4 regions of the Paenibacillus sp. OAE614 genome follow, and region 3 is predicted to be linked to each of the others. Evidence: riboswitches for the same ligand, from Rfam matches in the RefSeq annotation. Region 3 holds a riboswitch; each other region holds the start of a gene.
What was found. A riboswitch is a leader RNA that binds a small molecule or an ion and turns the genes downstream of it on or off. The one in region 3 is predicted to bind cyclic di-AMP.
Positions count from the first base shown of each region.

Region 1 (3,796 bases), 6.5 Mb from region 3:
CGTTATTTTGTGGGGCTGATTTGCCTATTCGCTTTTTCCGGATTCAAGCAGCTTGCGGATGTCGTTTTCGATTTTGTCGGGTGTCGTTTTGGGCGCGTAACGCTTGATGACCCTTCCCTTGGAATCGACCAGGAACTTGGTAAAGTTCCACTTGACCGCTTTTGATCCGAGCACGCCCGGCGCTTCCCGGGTAAGGTATTGAAACAGTGGATGGGCGTTGCTGCCCTTGACGTCGATCTTCTCAAACATCGGGAACGTGACCCCGTAATTCATCTGGCAGAATTCGCCGATCTCCTCGCTGGTACCTGGCTCCTGATTGGCAAACTGGTTGCTCGGAAAACCGAGAATTTGAAAATGATGGTCGCGGAATTCGTCGTACAGCTCCTGCAGCCCGCGAAACTGCGGCGTAAATCCGCATTTGCTGGCCGTGTTCACGATCAGCAGCACGTCACCTTCATATTCCTTTAACGATACCTCTTTGCCGCGCAGCGTGTTCACTTGAAAATCATAGACGCTCACTGCCATCCTCCTCCTTTTGTGCTGCTATGAATCATCATCCAGCCGAAGCATTTACCAAGCGCACAATTTAATTTTAAACGATTGAACTGTAATGTCAATGCGGATATTCCTGCGAGCCGGTGTCCCGGAATGACCTGGTTTCCATAAATGCGCCAAATCGGGAGCATGGAAGAGGTAGAAGTCAAAAAGCCAAAATGTAAGCGCTAATAAGGTCCTGAATGTTCCAAAATTCGCGGTTCATGATTTTTAGACTGCCTTTACAGCTTGGAAGGAGCGGGTGTATGATTCAGAGCGTATTCAATACAGTTTCCATTACTAATCGCTGAGTTTCCGCAAAAAAGCGCGGAAATCGGGGGAACCAAACGCGTGCCATGGAGCAGCGAACCGGTGTGAGAGTCGGGGGTCTGCTGCCAGCCGCAGGGGTGAATCCCGGCTACGGATGCCATGGATATCCGGCCGGGTAGAGCGACTCTCACCGCTCGAATCCGTCAGCTAACCTCGTAAGCGTCGTTTGAGAGAGGAATGATGAAACTTGCGACCCGAATAAACTTTCGGATCACAGGGGGATCAGCTGGCCTCTGTGTTTTTTTTACCCTTTTTTAGCTTACTGGAACAAAAGAGAGCATTCATCACAATCACATACAATTATCAATAACGCTTAATTTCGGCCGGAAACGGCCGGGAGCGGGGGAACCACAGCGGCCGCCTGGAACGGAAGCCGCCGGGGTGAATCTTTCCGGTACGGCAAGTACCGGAAGGTAGGGCGACTCTCACGCCCGAATCCGACAGCTAACCTCGTCAGCGTAACGGGAGAGGCAGCACTTGTCGTGCGCATTTTGAATAAAGGACGATCCTATTCATATTCGTCTACATTCAAGAAGCCGCGGGAAAGGTCCTTCTTTCCCTGCGGCTTCTTTTGCGTATTTGCGGCTGCCGCACAGGAGGAGCCTTTGAAATGGACAACGTCGTCATCGTGACCGCGCCGAACGAGGCGGGACGCAATTTTATCAAGCTGCTGATGTATTGGAAAAGGCCCTTTGCCGTTCTGACCAACAGCGCTCAGGAGGAGCGCCTCTTGAGAAAGATGGGGGTGCAGCGGATCATCCGGCTGAATACGAATCAAGCGGAGTATTGGGTGGTGCCCGAAATGGAGGTCGGCAAAATCTTTCTGTTTGAAAGCAGCCTCAACTTGACCTGCCGCTATTTGCAAATCTGCCGTCCCTGGACGTCGGAACCGGTATATGTCATTACGCAGAGGGGCAGCTCACCCGGCATTTACCGGGGGCTTGGTGCCGATCACATCATTTATACCTTAAACGGCGAAGTCGGATTTTTACTGAAATAAAGATGATTCTAACCATGCAAAGGAGAGACCGGAAACGATGATGGATGTATATATGATACTTGCACTCGCTGCCACCTATGGCGTGTTCTTGTTATTTCTTCATTGGTGCGGCCGAGTGGTGGAAGAAGGGGGCAAAGACCAATGATCGTCGTTGGGGCATTCGCCGTGCTTGTCTTTATCTATTTGGTTTACGCCTTGATCCATCCGGAAAAATTTTGACCGGTATTTTAAATCTGTAAGCCTCAAGGGGCCAAAGCAGAACATGCTCGTAAGAGGGGGAAGCCAACCTTGGATATTTTGCAAATTTGTATCGTGATTTTCGTGCTCCTGCTGCTCGTGAAGCCGGTAGGCACTTACGTATATCATATGTTCTCCAATGAACCGAATCGGACGGACCGGATCTTCAGCGGCGTGGAAAGAGTTCTATACCGGATCATCGGGCTGAAGCAGCGGGGCAGCATGAATTGGAAAAAGTACGCGCTCAGCATGATCGCAACCAATATTTTTCTGGTAGCGATCAGCTATATATTGCTCCGAACGATGGGCGGCCTTCCGGGCAACCCGAGCGGCATCGGCAATATGGAGGCGAGCCTGTCCTTCAACACGGTCATCAGCTTTATGACGAACACGAACCTCCAGCATTACAGCGGAGAGAGCGGCATGTCTTATTTTGGCCAAATGATCGTCATCACGATGATGATGTTTACCTCGGCCGCTTCGGGCCTGGCTATCGCGATTGCTTTTATGCGCGGCATCACCCGCAGGGGTGAGGGACTCGGGAACTTCTTCGAGGATTTTATCAAGGCGCATGTCCGCCTGTTCGTGCCGCTCGCTCTCATCGTGACCCTGGTGCTGGTCGGGCTCAAAGTGCCGCAGACGCTGGAGCCGATGCGGGCCGTGCAAACGCTGGGTGGCGGCGTGCAGCAGATTCCGCTGGGTCCTGTAGCCTCGCTGGAATCGATCAAGCACCTCGGAACGAACGGGGGAGGTTTCTTCGGCGTCAACTCGGCCCATCCGTTCGAGAACCCGAGCCCGCTGACCAACGTGATCGAAATTCTCAGCATGTGGACGATTTCGGCGTCACTGCCTTACACGTTCGGACGGTTCGCCCGGAACAAGAAGCAGGGCTGGATGATTTTCAGCGTCATGATGACGCTGTTCGTAGCGTTCCTGTGCCTGACGTATTTCTCGGAAAAAGCCGGCAACCCGCTGATCAACCAATTGGGAATCAACAGCTCGGCCGGCAGCATGGAAGGCAAGGAGGTGCGCTTTGGTATCGCGCAGTCCGCGTTGTTCACAACCGTCACCACCGCCGCTACGACGGGGTCGGTCAACAACATGCATGATACGCTGACGCCGCTGGGAGGACTTGCGCCCTTGGCCGAAATGATGCTGAACGTCGTGTTCGGCGGCAAGGGGGTCGGCTTCGTCAATATGATCATGTATGCGATCCTCGGCGTATTTATCTGCGGCCTGATGGTTGGCCGGACGCCGGAATTTCTGGGGCGGAAGATCGAAGCCCGGGAGATGAAGCTGATTGCGGTGGCAATTCTGATGCATCCCTTCATTATTCTTGCGCCGACGGCGATTTCGTTTATGACGCACCTGGGAACCGATGCCTTTACCAATCCTTCGTATCACGGCTTGAGCCAGTCGCTCTATGAGTTCACCTCCTCGGCGGCGAATAACGGCTCCGGGTTCGAGGGATTGGCGGACAATACCGTATTCTGGAATGTAAGCACCGGTCTGGTGATGCTCCTCGGCCGATATATTTCGATTATCGCGCTGCTCGCCGTTGCAGGTTCGCTGGCGGTGAAGCAGAAGGTCGCTGAGACTCAGGGCACCTTCCGGACCGACAACAAGCTGTTCGCCGGCATTTTGACCGGAACCGTGCTGCTGATCGGGGCGCTGACGTTCCTTCCGGTCCTCGTT
Region 1 is NZ_JBEPOD010000001.1:308,287-312,082, forward strand. It holds gene ABIE48_RS01635 (glutathione peroxidase) at 25-519, opposite strand; cyclic di-AMP (ydaO/yuaA leader) riboswitch at 830-1,042, shown strand; cyclic di-AMP (ydaO/yuaA leader) riboswitch at 1,165-1,337, shown strand; gene ABIE48_RS01640 (hypothetical protein) at 1,475-1,864, shown strand; gene kdpF (K(+)-transporting ATPase subunit F) at 2,006-2,083, shown strand; gene kdpA (potassium-transporting ATPase subunit KdpA) at 2,153-3,796, shown strand, end outside.
Region 1: another riboswitch for cyclic di-AMP. It lies ahead of ABIE48_RS01640 (hypothetical protein); the one in region 3 lies ahead of ABIE48_RS31125 (C40 family peptidase).

Region 2 (3,796 bases), 5.4 Mb from region 3:
TTGATCGAACATGTCCCTCGATCCGAGCAAGCCGATTGACGACGGCCTTCATATTTTTATGCGTATGAGAATGTGTATGAGTAACAATATGAGTATGTTCCCCACCAGTACCGTGATCATGTTCAGTCATGTCTCAACCCCCTTTCTGCAAATTATAACCCCCATAGGGGGATGATAACAACAATCGGGATCCAGGTTCACGTTTGCAGAAATGGATAGAAAAGCAAATATTACATGAATTATGTCTTCACTAAACTCTGCCTGCAGCAGAGTTTTTTGGTTTTAACAATAACCAATAAGTCCGGGAAACCTTCACAAGTTCTTCATAAGTTTTAGGTAGAATGTTTGGGAGCTGAGGATTCAATCCAAATAAAAATATGCAAAGGTGTGTGACAAACTGTGAAAAAAGTATTCATTTTTATTAGCCTTGCAGCAATCCTGGTGCTAAGTGCGTGTGGAAACAAGGATAACGCAAACAATAATACGAACATGGACATGGGCAGCGACCATTCAAATATGGGGGATATGGACAGCATGAATCATTCCGGTTCTGGTGAGGTTCCTGCAGGGTTAAAAGAAGCTCAAAATTCCACATATAAAGTTGGAGATGAGGTTGTGATCCATGCCAAGCATATGGAAGGCATGGATGGAGCCAAGGCTAAAGTGGTCGGTGCCTATGACACGGTGGCTTATGCTGTAACGTATACTCCAACCACTGGAGGTGAACCCGTTCCCAATCACAAGTGGATTATCCAGGAGGAAATAAAGGATGCGGGTAGTGAGCCCTTGCAACCAGGAACTAAGGTGACCATTGAGGCTGATCATATGGAAGGTATGAAAGGCGCAGAGGGCACCATTGACTCTGCTGAAAAAACAACGGTGTATATGGTTGACTACACGCCAACTACGGGAGGAAACCCCATTAGGAATCATCAATGGGTAGTCGAAAGTGAGCTTTCTAAATAGAGTTTTTTTAGCAAGTGAATGATGTTGAGTGGCACAAGACGGTGAATTCCTTTCTCCTTATGCACGTTATATGACTGATACTGTAAATATTGGACATGGGCAGCGTTATGACGTGTTATCGACAAGCTCAATGAAGATCGTGGTTCGACTGTGTACTGACGGATAAATAGCTTTAGCCGATCTTGCAATGCCAGATCGGTTTTTTTGTTTGGCGTCCATATGATTATTTGCCTTGGTTTTTCTGTTGCTCGGAATCAATCCTTTACAAAATTGTTATTTTTTCTTGCTTAACATGTTCCGTTACCAAGACAAGGACCTCGATTTCGGGAATAGAAATCGACAAACTTTACTCAGCTTCGCTGAACTTCCATTAAATCCAACAAATATCAGTGAAAAAGTTACGGTTAATGGGAATCTATTAATTAGGCATTGACAAAAAATCTGATTATATACTACATTATGTAGGGTTACATTTTTTTAATAATTATTGCCGAATTTCTTGATACTGAAAACGGGGGAACCATTTTTGGGTGAAATATTCTCATTGAAGAATAGAGGGAACCTTCTACCGAACCCTTAGCTAACTCCGTAGGCATCGGAAGGAGAACTACATAGTGAAGAAAGTAATTTTGTCATTGATAGGTGCGGCCATTGTTTTTTCAGCAAGTGCAACCAGTTCCTTTGCCAGCTCCGTTAAACTCGAAAGTGAGGTGGATAAGGTCGTAGGCACTCCTTATCAGTGGGGCGGCACAACAGTGGCTGGTTTTGACTGTTCCGGTTTTATTTTATACATATTTGATAAATTCAATTTAGATTTACCCCGCACATCTAAAACACAGGCTCAAGTCGGAACTCCAGTAGATCGTGAAAACCTTAGAGCAGGAGACCTGGTATTCTTTAATACGGACGGTACGGGAATATCTCACGCGGGTATTTATATCGGCAATAATGAGTTTGCACACTCTTCAAGCAGTAAAGGCGTTACCATTAGCAAATTATCGGATTCATATTATAAAAATCGGTATGTTACAGCACGCCGCGTCTTGAGTCAACAAAGTTACCTGAAAATGATCAGCGAAATTTGATCTAGTCGAGATAAGCCACCTAAATCAAAAATGAAAGCACCGGCTGAAGTCAGCCGGTGCGTTTTGTTGTTTATTCAGGTACGTTGTTCACATTGGGATCAGGCGTATAATTATTTTGATAATCATCATACATCACATCAGTTACCATTCCAGCGGACGCGTGGTGTAAATCGTGGCAATGGAACATCCATTCACCGGGGTTGTCAGCTTCAAAGGCAACTTCATACGTTTCGCCAGGTTTGACGTTCAGCGTGTCTTTCATGATCGGAGATCCTTGAACTGGCTTGCCATTCTTGCTCAAGACTTGGAAGAAATGGCCGTGTAGGTGCATCGGGTGATCGTCCATTTTGGATTGATTTACAAAGGTCACCTTTACCTTATCTCCTCTTTTTACTTTGATTGTATCCGTATCCGGAAAAACCTTTCCATTGATCGTGTAAACCATTTCTCCATTTCTCATTTCGGTATTCAGATTCATTGTCACGTCTTCATCAAAGGTTTGATCCAAAGAAAATGCGGACGCAGACATGCTTCCGTACTCCTCCAGATCAAAATCGGGAAGTTCTTTGGATGCATCGGAAGGGTCGGGTTTCGCATTGGAACCTTCGTATTGAATCATGGCTCTCATATTTTGTGCTCGACTATCCTTAGCGTGTTCTTCAAGTAACCAGATTCCGGGATGATCTGTGTTAAATTCAATGTCATATCGTTCACCGGGAGCAATCGAGACGAATTGATCCTTGATCACAGCCGGGTCATTCACGGGCTGCCCGTCGGATGCAACAACCTTAAAAGAATGACCGTGTAAATGCATCCGGTGCGTGATGTAGCCGGCGTTAATCAACCGAAGTTTTACTTTTTCACCCTCTTTAGCGGTAAGCTTATCGATCGCATCACCTGTTTTTCCGTTGATCGTATAAAGGTCATACATACTCATATCATGTCCTGCCATTTTCATCCCACCGTTATCCATGTTCATATCTCCAGAACTCATCCATTCATCGAGCACAAGGGTGTAATCGCGGTCAGCTGTATCTTGGGGATCTTCGACAACAAGAGAACCATACAAGCCTTTGTCCACTTGATTCACACTGTCTTGATGTGAGTGGTACCAATAAGTACCCGGTACGGTGGCTTTAAATTCATAGGTGAAGGTCTTTCCGGGTTCGACAGCATCTTGTGTGACTCCTGGAATTCCGTCCATGTTGTTGGGAACCGGATAGCCGTGCCAATGGATGGAGACAGGCTGCTTGAGGTTATTTTTCAAGTTTATTTTGACCGTATCCCCAACCTTTACCCGGACTTGTGGACCGGGAACCGAGTTATTAAATGTCCATACGGGAATGGTTTTTCCCTTTTCCACTTCAAGATTACTTTCCTTTGCGGTTATGGTGAATCCTTTACCATTCACAACAGGTGTTGCTGTTGTTAATTTAACGGATGTAGCGGATTCACTCGAGTTGGAAGTAGAGTTTGAACCCATATTCATTTTTGAATGATCCATTCCGTTCATATTGCTTACTTTCGAGCAGCCAGCCGCAAAAACGGCCACCACGCTGGCGAGGATTATTGTTCTTAATATCGCTGCTTTCATTTGAAGAACCCCTTTCTAATTCTTTTGATGTAAGCCTCATTCATCATAAAATAAACATGTATAGAAATGATGAAGATGGCTGGGGTAGTATAACTTTAGGCTTGAATATTATACTATAGGGGGGTATACTAATAACAAATCGAAAGGAGGA
Region 2 is NZ_JBEPOD010000001.1:1,383,782-1,387,577, forward strand. It holds gene ABIE48_RS06785 (metal-sensing transcriptional repressor) at 1-130, opposite strand, end outside; gene ABIE48_RS06790 (YdhK family protein) at 400-966, shown strand; cyclic di-AMP (ydaO/yuaA leader) riboswitch at 1,445-1,576, shown strand; gene ABIE48_RS06795 (C40 family peptidase) at 1,581-2,051, shown strand; gene ABIE48_RS06800 (multicopper oxidase family protein) at 2,122-3,645, opposite strand.
Region 2: another riboswitch for cyclic di-AMP. It lies ahead of ABIE48_RS06795 (C40 family peptidase); the one in region 3 lies ahead of ABIE48_RS31125 (C40 family peptidase).

Region 3 (3,796 bases):
TCCCCGGGTTACGACCTCGAGCGGACCGTCATCCATGAAATCGGCCATCAGTACTTCTACGGCATGATCGCCAGCAACGAGTTCGAGGAGGCCTGGCTGGACGAAGGCTTCACCTCCTACGCTGAGGATAAGCTGATGGAGCAGGAATACGGCGTCATCCCCAATCTGCCGATCCAGTCCTCGCTCATCGCTTCGCCTGCGCCGCTGACCCAGGACGCCTGGAAATATACGTCGCAGAATCAATATGCGCTGAACGTGTATTACCGCGGCAAGATGGTCCTTAAAGAAATGGAGACGCTGACCGGCGCCCAGACCATGAAGAAAATCATGTCCACCTATGCGAAGAAATACCGTTTCGAACATCCTGCCACGGCTGATTTTCAAAAGGTGGTCGAGCAGGTAACCAGCAAGTCGTGGCAGACCTTCTTCGATCAATATGTATACGGCAGCCAAATGGCCGATTTTTCGGTCGACGAAATTACGGTGCGCAAGGATAAGGATTCGGCGCAGCCCCGGTACGATTCTTTGGTGAAGGTCAGCAAAAAGGGCGGCGATCTGCCGCAGGTGCCGATTCTGTTCACGTTTACGGACGGGCATCAGATCAAAAAGGTTTGGGACGTAAAAAACGCCAGCACCCAGTTCAAGCTGACATACAGCTCCCCGCTGGCCTGGGCCATGATCGATCCCGGCTATACGATCGTGCTGGAAAACAAACATGTGAACAACTACCTGAAGGCGGACATGGATCATAAAGTGCTCCTCCGCTGGAACGTAAGCATTACCAAGCTGATTGAAACCCTGCTTGGAAGTCTGTCCTGGTGAGGTGAGAGCAGTGAAATCCTATATTGTTAACGGTTGGAAAAGCGTCAAAGACCAATTTTATGTCATGATCATCATGTTCCTGTACCAGCTGCTCTGGGGCTACTTCCTGTACCGTCTGATCGATTCGGCGGTTGTGCCGCTGCTGATGCGGTATCCCGATCCCCCGCCGACCGAACTCAGCCAGGTCCTCTATTATGTGGAGGGACAAATGAGCTTGACCCAAAGCAGCACCGTGCATACCTATCTGTGGGTTCTCCTGGGAATGGTCGCCCTCCGCATGCTGCTGACCCCTTTTATCCACGCGGGCATCTTCTACGGCCTGCACCGGGAGCATCAGGGGGAACGCGGACTGTTTTTCTTCCAGGGTATGAAGCTGCACGGCAAAACGGTGTTTCTTTTTCACCTGATCGAATGGGTGCTTATCGCCGCTCCGTTATACTGGATGATCCCGAAGATGTATCCAATCCTGCTCAGCGCGATCCAAAACCATGCCCAGCTGCTTCACTGCATCCCGTACATTGCAGTCTGGCTTCTGTACTGCTACATCGTCCATCAGATGATTCTGTTCATGCAGTTTGGCAAAACCGGTGGAACCAGCATGTTCTCCTCGCTCTGGATCTGCCTGCGAAGCGCGCTGCCGGTCATCGGCATATCCGTTCTGCTGGGCGCGGTCAGCCTGCTCTTGTATGGCATTACCAGCAGTGTCTCTCTGATCTGGGCAGGGCTTGCCACTCTGATTATCCAGCAGGGCTATCATATGGTCAGCTGTATCTTTAAATTATGGAATATCTCCTCCCAATATGATTTGTGGCATCAGCAAATGAACCGTACGAAAAAAAATATTTCGGAATAGTTAAAATTTTGTCATCACTTTAATCCGCTGATAAAAGAAGAACCCCGTCTCTTTCTGTTGAAAAGAGGCGGGGTTTTTGTTGTAAAATGATTGTTAACCATTTGCCAAAGTATAAATCCTCTGTTAAAATAATCCGAGTACGAACTTAGTAACAACTTTGTAATCTTTGCTGTAACGATTTTGACTTTGCTGTAACTGATTTCATCATTTGTCCGTTCATTTGATTGGTATGTAGGATTATAGGTAACTTGTCAGCATGTCCATTTCCGGTGCAATCATCACGAGCCGAATTCCCAGGCACCAGGAAGCGGGGGATCCAATTTTGGGTGAATTGATCTCGCTACAGAGGGATCATAGGGGACCTTCTACCGAATCCTTAAGCTAACCTCGCAGGCATTGGAAGGGGTTTATTTTTTTGAAGAAGAAGTTGGCAGCCGCAGCGCTGGGCCTTACACTTGCGTTCTCCATGGGCACCGGCAGCGTATTTGCGGATTCATCTCTGAATCACATCGTTAACAACACGATCGGCGTTTCTTACAAAACCGGCGGGACAACTACGAACGGCTTCGATTGCTCCGGTTTTACCCGTTACGTGTACCAAAAGCTGGGGTTAACCCTCCCGCGTCAATCCGCTGCGCAGTATAAAACAGGTACCGCTGTTTCCAAAAGCCAGCTGAGAGCAGGAGACCTGGTTTTCTTTAACACCCTAGGCGCAGGCGTTTCCCATGTCGGCATTTACATCGGCAACGGAAAATTCGCGCACGCGTCCTCTTCGAAAGGCGTTACCATCAGCAAACTGAGCCAAAGCTACTACGCCAACCGCTACGTTGGCGCCAAACGGGTCATGAGTACGGCCAAATACCAAGCTGCGGTTTACAATTGATTATCTCTCGAAAACAATGCATATCCAGAACAACCCGCGCCGCTGATTTTTGCCGAAATCGCCCCGCGGGTTTGTTGTTACTTATTAGACGTAAGAACCACCGAAAAGGTAACAGCATTTCAAAAAAATTTTTTAAACGAGTAAATCCACGATTTTCTCCTGTTTTTTCCACCCTTGTCATTTCTTTTACCCACTCGTCCAACAAATAAACATCATTTCCTATAAATTTTCCTACAAATCTTCTTTTTCTGTTAGAAACAATTGCCAAAGTCCGATTCCTTTGTTACAATAGTCCCAGCGATAGTAACAACTTTGTAATCTTTACCTGACACAAAGTTGCGAACGAATAAGAAGTAACAGGGAATTATACATAGTGTAAAAAGTTCATGCCGAATTTCCTCACACTAAGGAAAGCGGGGGAACCAGTTATGGGTGAATTGATCTTGCTCCAGAGGGATCATAGGGGGCCTTCTACCGAATCCTTAAGCTAACCTCGCAGGCGCCGGAAGGGGTATTTTACTTGAAGAAGAAGCTTGCAGCAGCAGTCATGAGTTTCGCCATTGTGCTCACGGTCGGCACAGGAAGCGCTTTCGCAGATTCCAAGATGGATAAAGTGATCGACAGCGCGATCGGAACCAAGTACAGAACGGGCGGAACCACAACAAGCGGATTTGACTGCTCGGGATTTACAATGTACGTATTTGATCAATTGGGCATCGATCTGCCCCATCAGTCTGGTTCCCAGTTCAGCATGGGTTCGGCCGTATCCCGCAGTGATCTGAGAGCAGGCGACTTGGTATTCTTTAATACATCGGGAGCCGGAGTATCCCATGTCGGAATTTACGTCGGCGACGGAAAATTCGCACATGCCTCCACTTCTCGCGGTGTGATCATCAGCTCTCTGAGCGACAGCTACTACGTCAACCGCTACGTTGGCGCCAAACGAATCATGAGTACGGATAAATACAAAACCGCCGCCGTCGATTCCGAGGACGTAGATGACGTCCAGTAATGCAGGTAAAGCAAGGGTACGAGATCCCGTAGAATGAGATTTTTGCCGAAATCTCCTTTTGCGGGATTTTTTGCGGACAGAAATGGGTAACCTTTCCATCCCCGCCCGCTACTCCTCATTTACCCCGCTATTCCGAAATTAAACAGATATCTGGGACAATCCGGAATATTTTTTCTCTAATGTTCAAATCCTACAGGGAGGTCTGGAAGGGAGATCTGCACATGAA
Region 3 is NZ_JBEPOD010000001.1:6,792,098-6,795,893, forward strand. It holds gene ABIE48_RS31115 (M1 family metallopeptidase) at 1-822, shown strand, start outside; gene ABIE48_RS31120 (hypothetical protein) at 833-1,675, shown strand; cyclic di-AMP (ydaO/yuaA leader) riboswitch at 1,949-2,086, shown strand; gene ABIE48_RS31125 (C40 family peptidase) at 2,091-2,558, shown strand; cyclic di-AMP (ydaO/yuaA leader) riboswitch at 2,936-3,075, shown strand; gene ABIE48_RS31130 (C40 family peptidase) at 3,079-3,570, shown strand; gene ABIE48_RS31135 (GNAT family N-acetyltransferase) at 3,792-3,796, shown strand, end outside.

Region 4 (3,796 bases), 5.7 Mb from region 3:
GCTGCTGCTGAGCTTTCTGCTGGAGCCGGGGCGCAACTTCAACGTCATCCTGGAACGGTCGCTGCAGGCCGCCGGCGACGCCCGGTCCGCCATGGTCGTGTCCATCACGGTGACCTGGCTCTTCAGCGTGCCGCTGACGTACCTACTCGGCATTTATTGGGGATACGGCCTGTACGGCATCTGGGCGGCTTTTATCGCCGACGAATGGCTGCGGGGCATCCTGCTCTGGGTCCGCTGGAGGAGCAAGGCCTGGCAGCGAAAAGCGCTGGTGCAGCTTCGCAGCGAGGAGCAGGCGCTGTAGCCGCCCGCGCAGGCAGCACAAAAGAACCGCCACTCGGGGATTATCCGGGGTGGCGGTTCTTTGTGCCGGTGCCGAACAGGGACAGATATGCCGAGGAGCGGCGGATCAAGGCGCGGGTATCCGTCGGGAACTCCCGGCCGAGCAGCGGGAGGCGGTTGACGGGAGCTTTCGCCTGGACTTCCGTATCAAGGTCAGCCGTCAGGCCGGAGATCGCAAGCGACGTTCCTCCCCCGATGCGCAGCGATGCTGCGGCTCCTTCGGCGTAAGCCGTACGGTTCAGCTCGAGAAGGCCGGCATCAAGGGATCTTCCTATGTGTTCGGCTGTTGTGCGCGCGGTATGCTGCTCCAGGCGTGATCTGACATCAAGCAGCGCCATCAGCGCGAGCGGGTACTGATTGTGGTCCGGATGCTTCAGAATGTGCATGGCCGTCGCGGTGATGGCCTCTTCCAGCGTCAGGCCGCAAATATAGCGCAGGCGGCAGCCCCACCGTACCAGATCGAAGGCTTGCTTGCCTGAGCACAGCAGACCCTCGGCAAGCCCTTCCTCTCCGGAGTAAGGCAGCTTTAAAATGCCGATCCGGCAGTTTTCCAGCCAGCCCAGGCTGTGGTGCTGGTACCTTGGAAGAACGATTTCAAACAGTTCGATGGTGGGAATCAAAGCCCGGTTCATCGTGACATCCTCCTTGACCGTGATTTCATGGTTACTCCCTGCCGTCTTGTTCCGGATCGTCACGGCCAGTAGGGTTCTATACATGTGTCCGATTGGTAAACTATCCGAATCATACGTCCAAGGGATATCTTTGGCAAGAAGACGAGGCGGATTTTTTTAGATCAAAACCAGCATCTTTCCAGTGCAAAGTCCAAAATTCCGGCAAAAAGCCGCTTTTTTTCAGCCTAGCGGCTTCAGCCCTATTCCGGCACTATTTTCCGATCCAATGGGCGGGTTCAGCCATTTGAATGGCTTCCCGCCTTCAGTTATCCAGCAAAGCTAAGGAAAGCGGTAGGAAAGGCCGTAAAACAATGATTCCTACGGATTAGGACCCGTTTTCCCATCAGATCCCCAAATAAAGCAGGGAATCGTATCGTTTCCCTGCTTTACAGTTCGCCGTCCCAGGCGTATATTCATTTCATCATCCAATAGAGTAAGATTTGCGACTTGATGAACGCTGAATTTTCCGATGAAAAGCGGGGGAACCAATCGCAGTCCTCGTCCCACGGAGCTTTATGCTGGGGCTTGCGGCTTGCAGGGGTGAATCGGAGGCAGGATAACGCCTGTTTCCGTAGGGCTACTCTCACGGCCCGAATCCGTCAGCTAACCTCGTAAGCGTAGTTGAGAGCGGAGGAAACTGTGATTTGACGCATCAACACAGGGTATCTGCTCTGTGTTTTTCTGTGCGCTCATTTTGAAGGATGAAACGTGTACATGGAATATGTCTATTCGCTGAATTTCCGCCGGAGGGCGGAAAGCGGGGGAACCGGTCGTGTCTGCAGCATCCGCTGCGGCCATATGGGGTGAATCTCGAAAGTGATGAGTAGGGCTACTCTTTGGCCCGAATCCGTCAGCTAACCACGCAAGCGTGTTAAGAGAGGCAGCTGTTATTCATGCAGATGGCAAGGCTTATTCAGCCTTGGATTTGGAAGCATGGAAGAGTGTCCTCTTTCCGGTGCTTCTTTTTTGTTGTTTAAAAAAGGAGAAGCATTGATTCCCAAGCGGGCGGCGCCCGCAATTTTGTACAAATAGAGAAAACAGGTTATGTGGGAGAGAGGAGAACATGAAGTGCCCCAGATACAAGTAAACGGAACCACGTTATATTATGAAATTCACGGCAGCGGCACGCCCATCGTGTTCATTCACGGGCATTTGTCGTCCCATCATATGTTTGAGCCCCAGGTCGAATATTTCAGCAAGCGGGCGAAGGTAATCGTGCTGGACCTCCGCGGTTACGGCAATTCGGGGAAGCTTGACGTGGAGGTCGGGCACATTATGGAAACCCAATGCAGCGATCTGTGCGAGCTGCTCAATAAGCTGCATATTTCGCAGGCGACGCTGGTCGGCTGTTCCAGCGGAAGCGTGCTCGCCCAGACGTTTGCCGCCCTTCATCCGGACCGGGTCAGCGCTCTGGTGCTCGTAGACAGCTACTTCGCGGGATGCTTCGGGAAAAAGAACCATTTGCTGAATATTTGCGAGGCGTGCAGTTGGCTGTCTTATTATTTGCCTGCGGAGTTTTTCCTCCGGTCGCTGCGGGTGACGTATAACCGGTGGAGACCGGTCTACAGCATCCTGCGCAAGGAGCTGTACCACAAGCGGCCGACAGAGTCGATCAAGCAGCGCATGGAGCTGCTGCGTATGGAGATGCCCGCCAATTTGGCGCGGCTGCCGATGCCTGTACTGTGCGTCGCAGGCAGCCAAAGCGAGTGGTTCGTCAAGCAAATGCAGCGGGCGGCCACCCTGTTCCGGCATGTGCAGCTGGCGACGATCGAGGATGCGATGTATCCGACCCATTTGTGCCAGCCCCATGCATTCAACCGCATGCTGCTGAACTTTTTGATGGACCAGCATATTTACCGGACTCGGGAAGCCTATGGAGGATAGCCCGCGGTCATGGGATTTGCCTCCTGGAAAGAAAATCGCATCTTGAATCGCACTGGCCTTCACTCAAACGATCTACTCGCTGTATTAGGTAGCAAGTTAACCGCCCGATAAGAAGGCGGTTAACTCAGCTCTAGCGAGTATTCGTTTTTTCAATGAGACAGATTATATTAAAAAGGGTGGGATGAACCGTCCATCAATATCGGTGAATCCGTATTCCTGGGCAAGATCACCAACTTGTAGTACCAGTCCGTTTTTCAGTTTCACTTCATCATCCCCAGCTAGGGCTGACACCGCTCGCCCTACGTAGTACGGCGACTCCGTGTGTTTCAAAGCTTCAACCTCTTTCCAATGATCTTCATCTGTACCGAAGTTCCTTAATACCAGTTCTGTTCTCATCCAGCCAGGGGAGACCGCTACCACGGTTATTTCAGTGCTTTTGAGATCATGAGCTAATCCGAGCACTGAGCGGTTAATTGCATTCTTGGCGAGGTCGTAATAGAAAGTTCCTAAATACTTATCCTGATCCTGAAATGTGGTATGTACGATCAATCCAGAATCAGCTTCCAGCATAAGCGGGATCGCATAATGGTTTGTCGCTATTTGTGGGCGTACTCCATTCTGAAACATAGCATCCCACATGTTCAGCGGATATTCCCAGAATGGTCCGGATTGTAAATTCACTTCCAAGTCATGCAGTCCCCAGACATTATTCACTAGGATATGGAGCCGTCCTTGTTCCTGTCGGATTCTCTCGATCAAAGCTTGTGTATCCTCATCACGGGTATGATCGCAACGACATGCGTACGCCTCTCCTCCATGACTTCGAATCTCCTCCACAGTTTCATCGATGCTGCCTGGAAAACCGTGTGTAGTCGTACCTCGTAAACTTCTTCCGGATACAT
Region 4 is NZ_JBEPOD010000001.1:1,092,577-1,096,372, forward strand. It holds gene ABIE48_RS05500 (MATE family efflux transporter) at 1-301, shown strand, start outside; gene ABIE48_RS05505 (hypothetical protein) at 342-971, opposite strand; cyclic di-AMP (ydaO/yuaA leader) riboswitch at 1,456-1,643, shown strand; cyclic di-AMP (ydaO/yuaA leader) riboswitch at 1,731-1,895, shown strand; gene ABIE48_RS05510 (alpha/beta fold hydrolase) at 2,079-2,894, shown strand; gene ABIE48_RS05515 (SDR family NAD(P)-dependent oxidoreductase) at 3,057-3,796, opposite strand, start outside.
Region 4: another riboswitch for cyclic di-AMP. It lies ahead of ABIE48_RS05510 (alpha/beta fold hydrolase); the one in region 3 lies ahead of ABIE48_RS31125 (C40 family peptidase).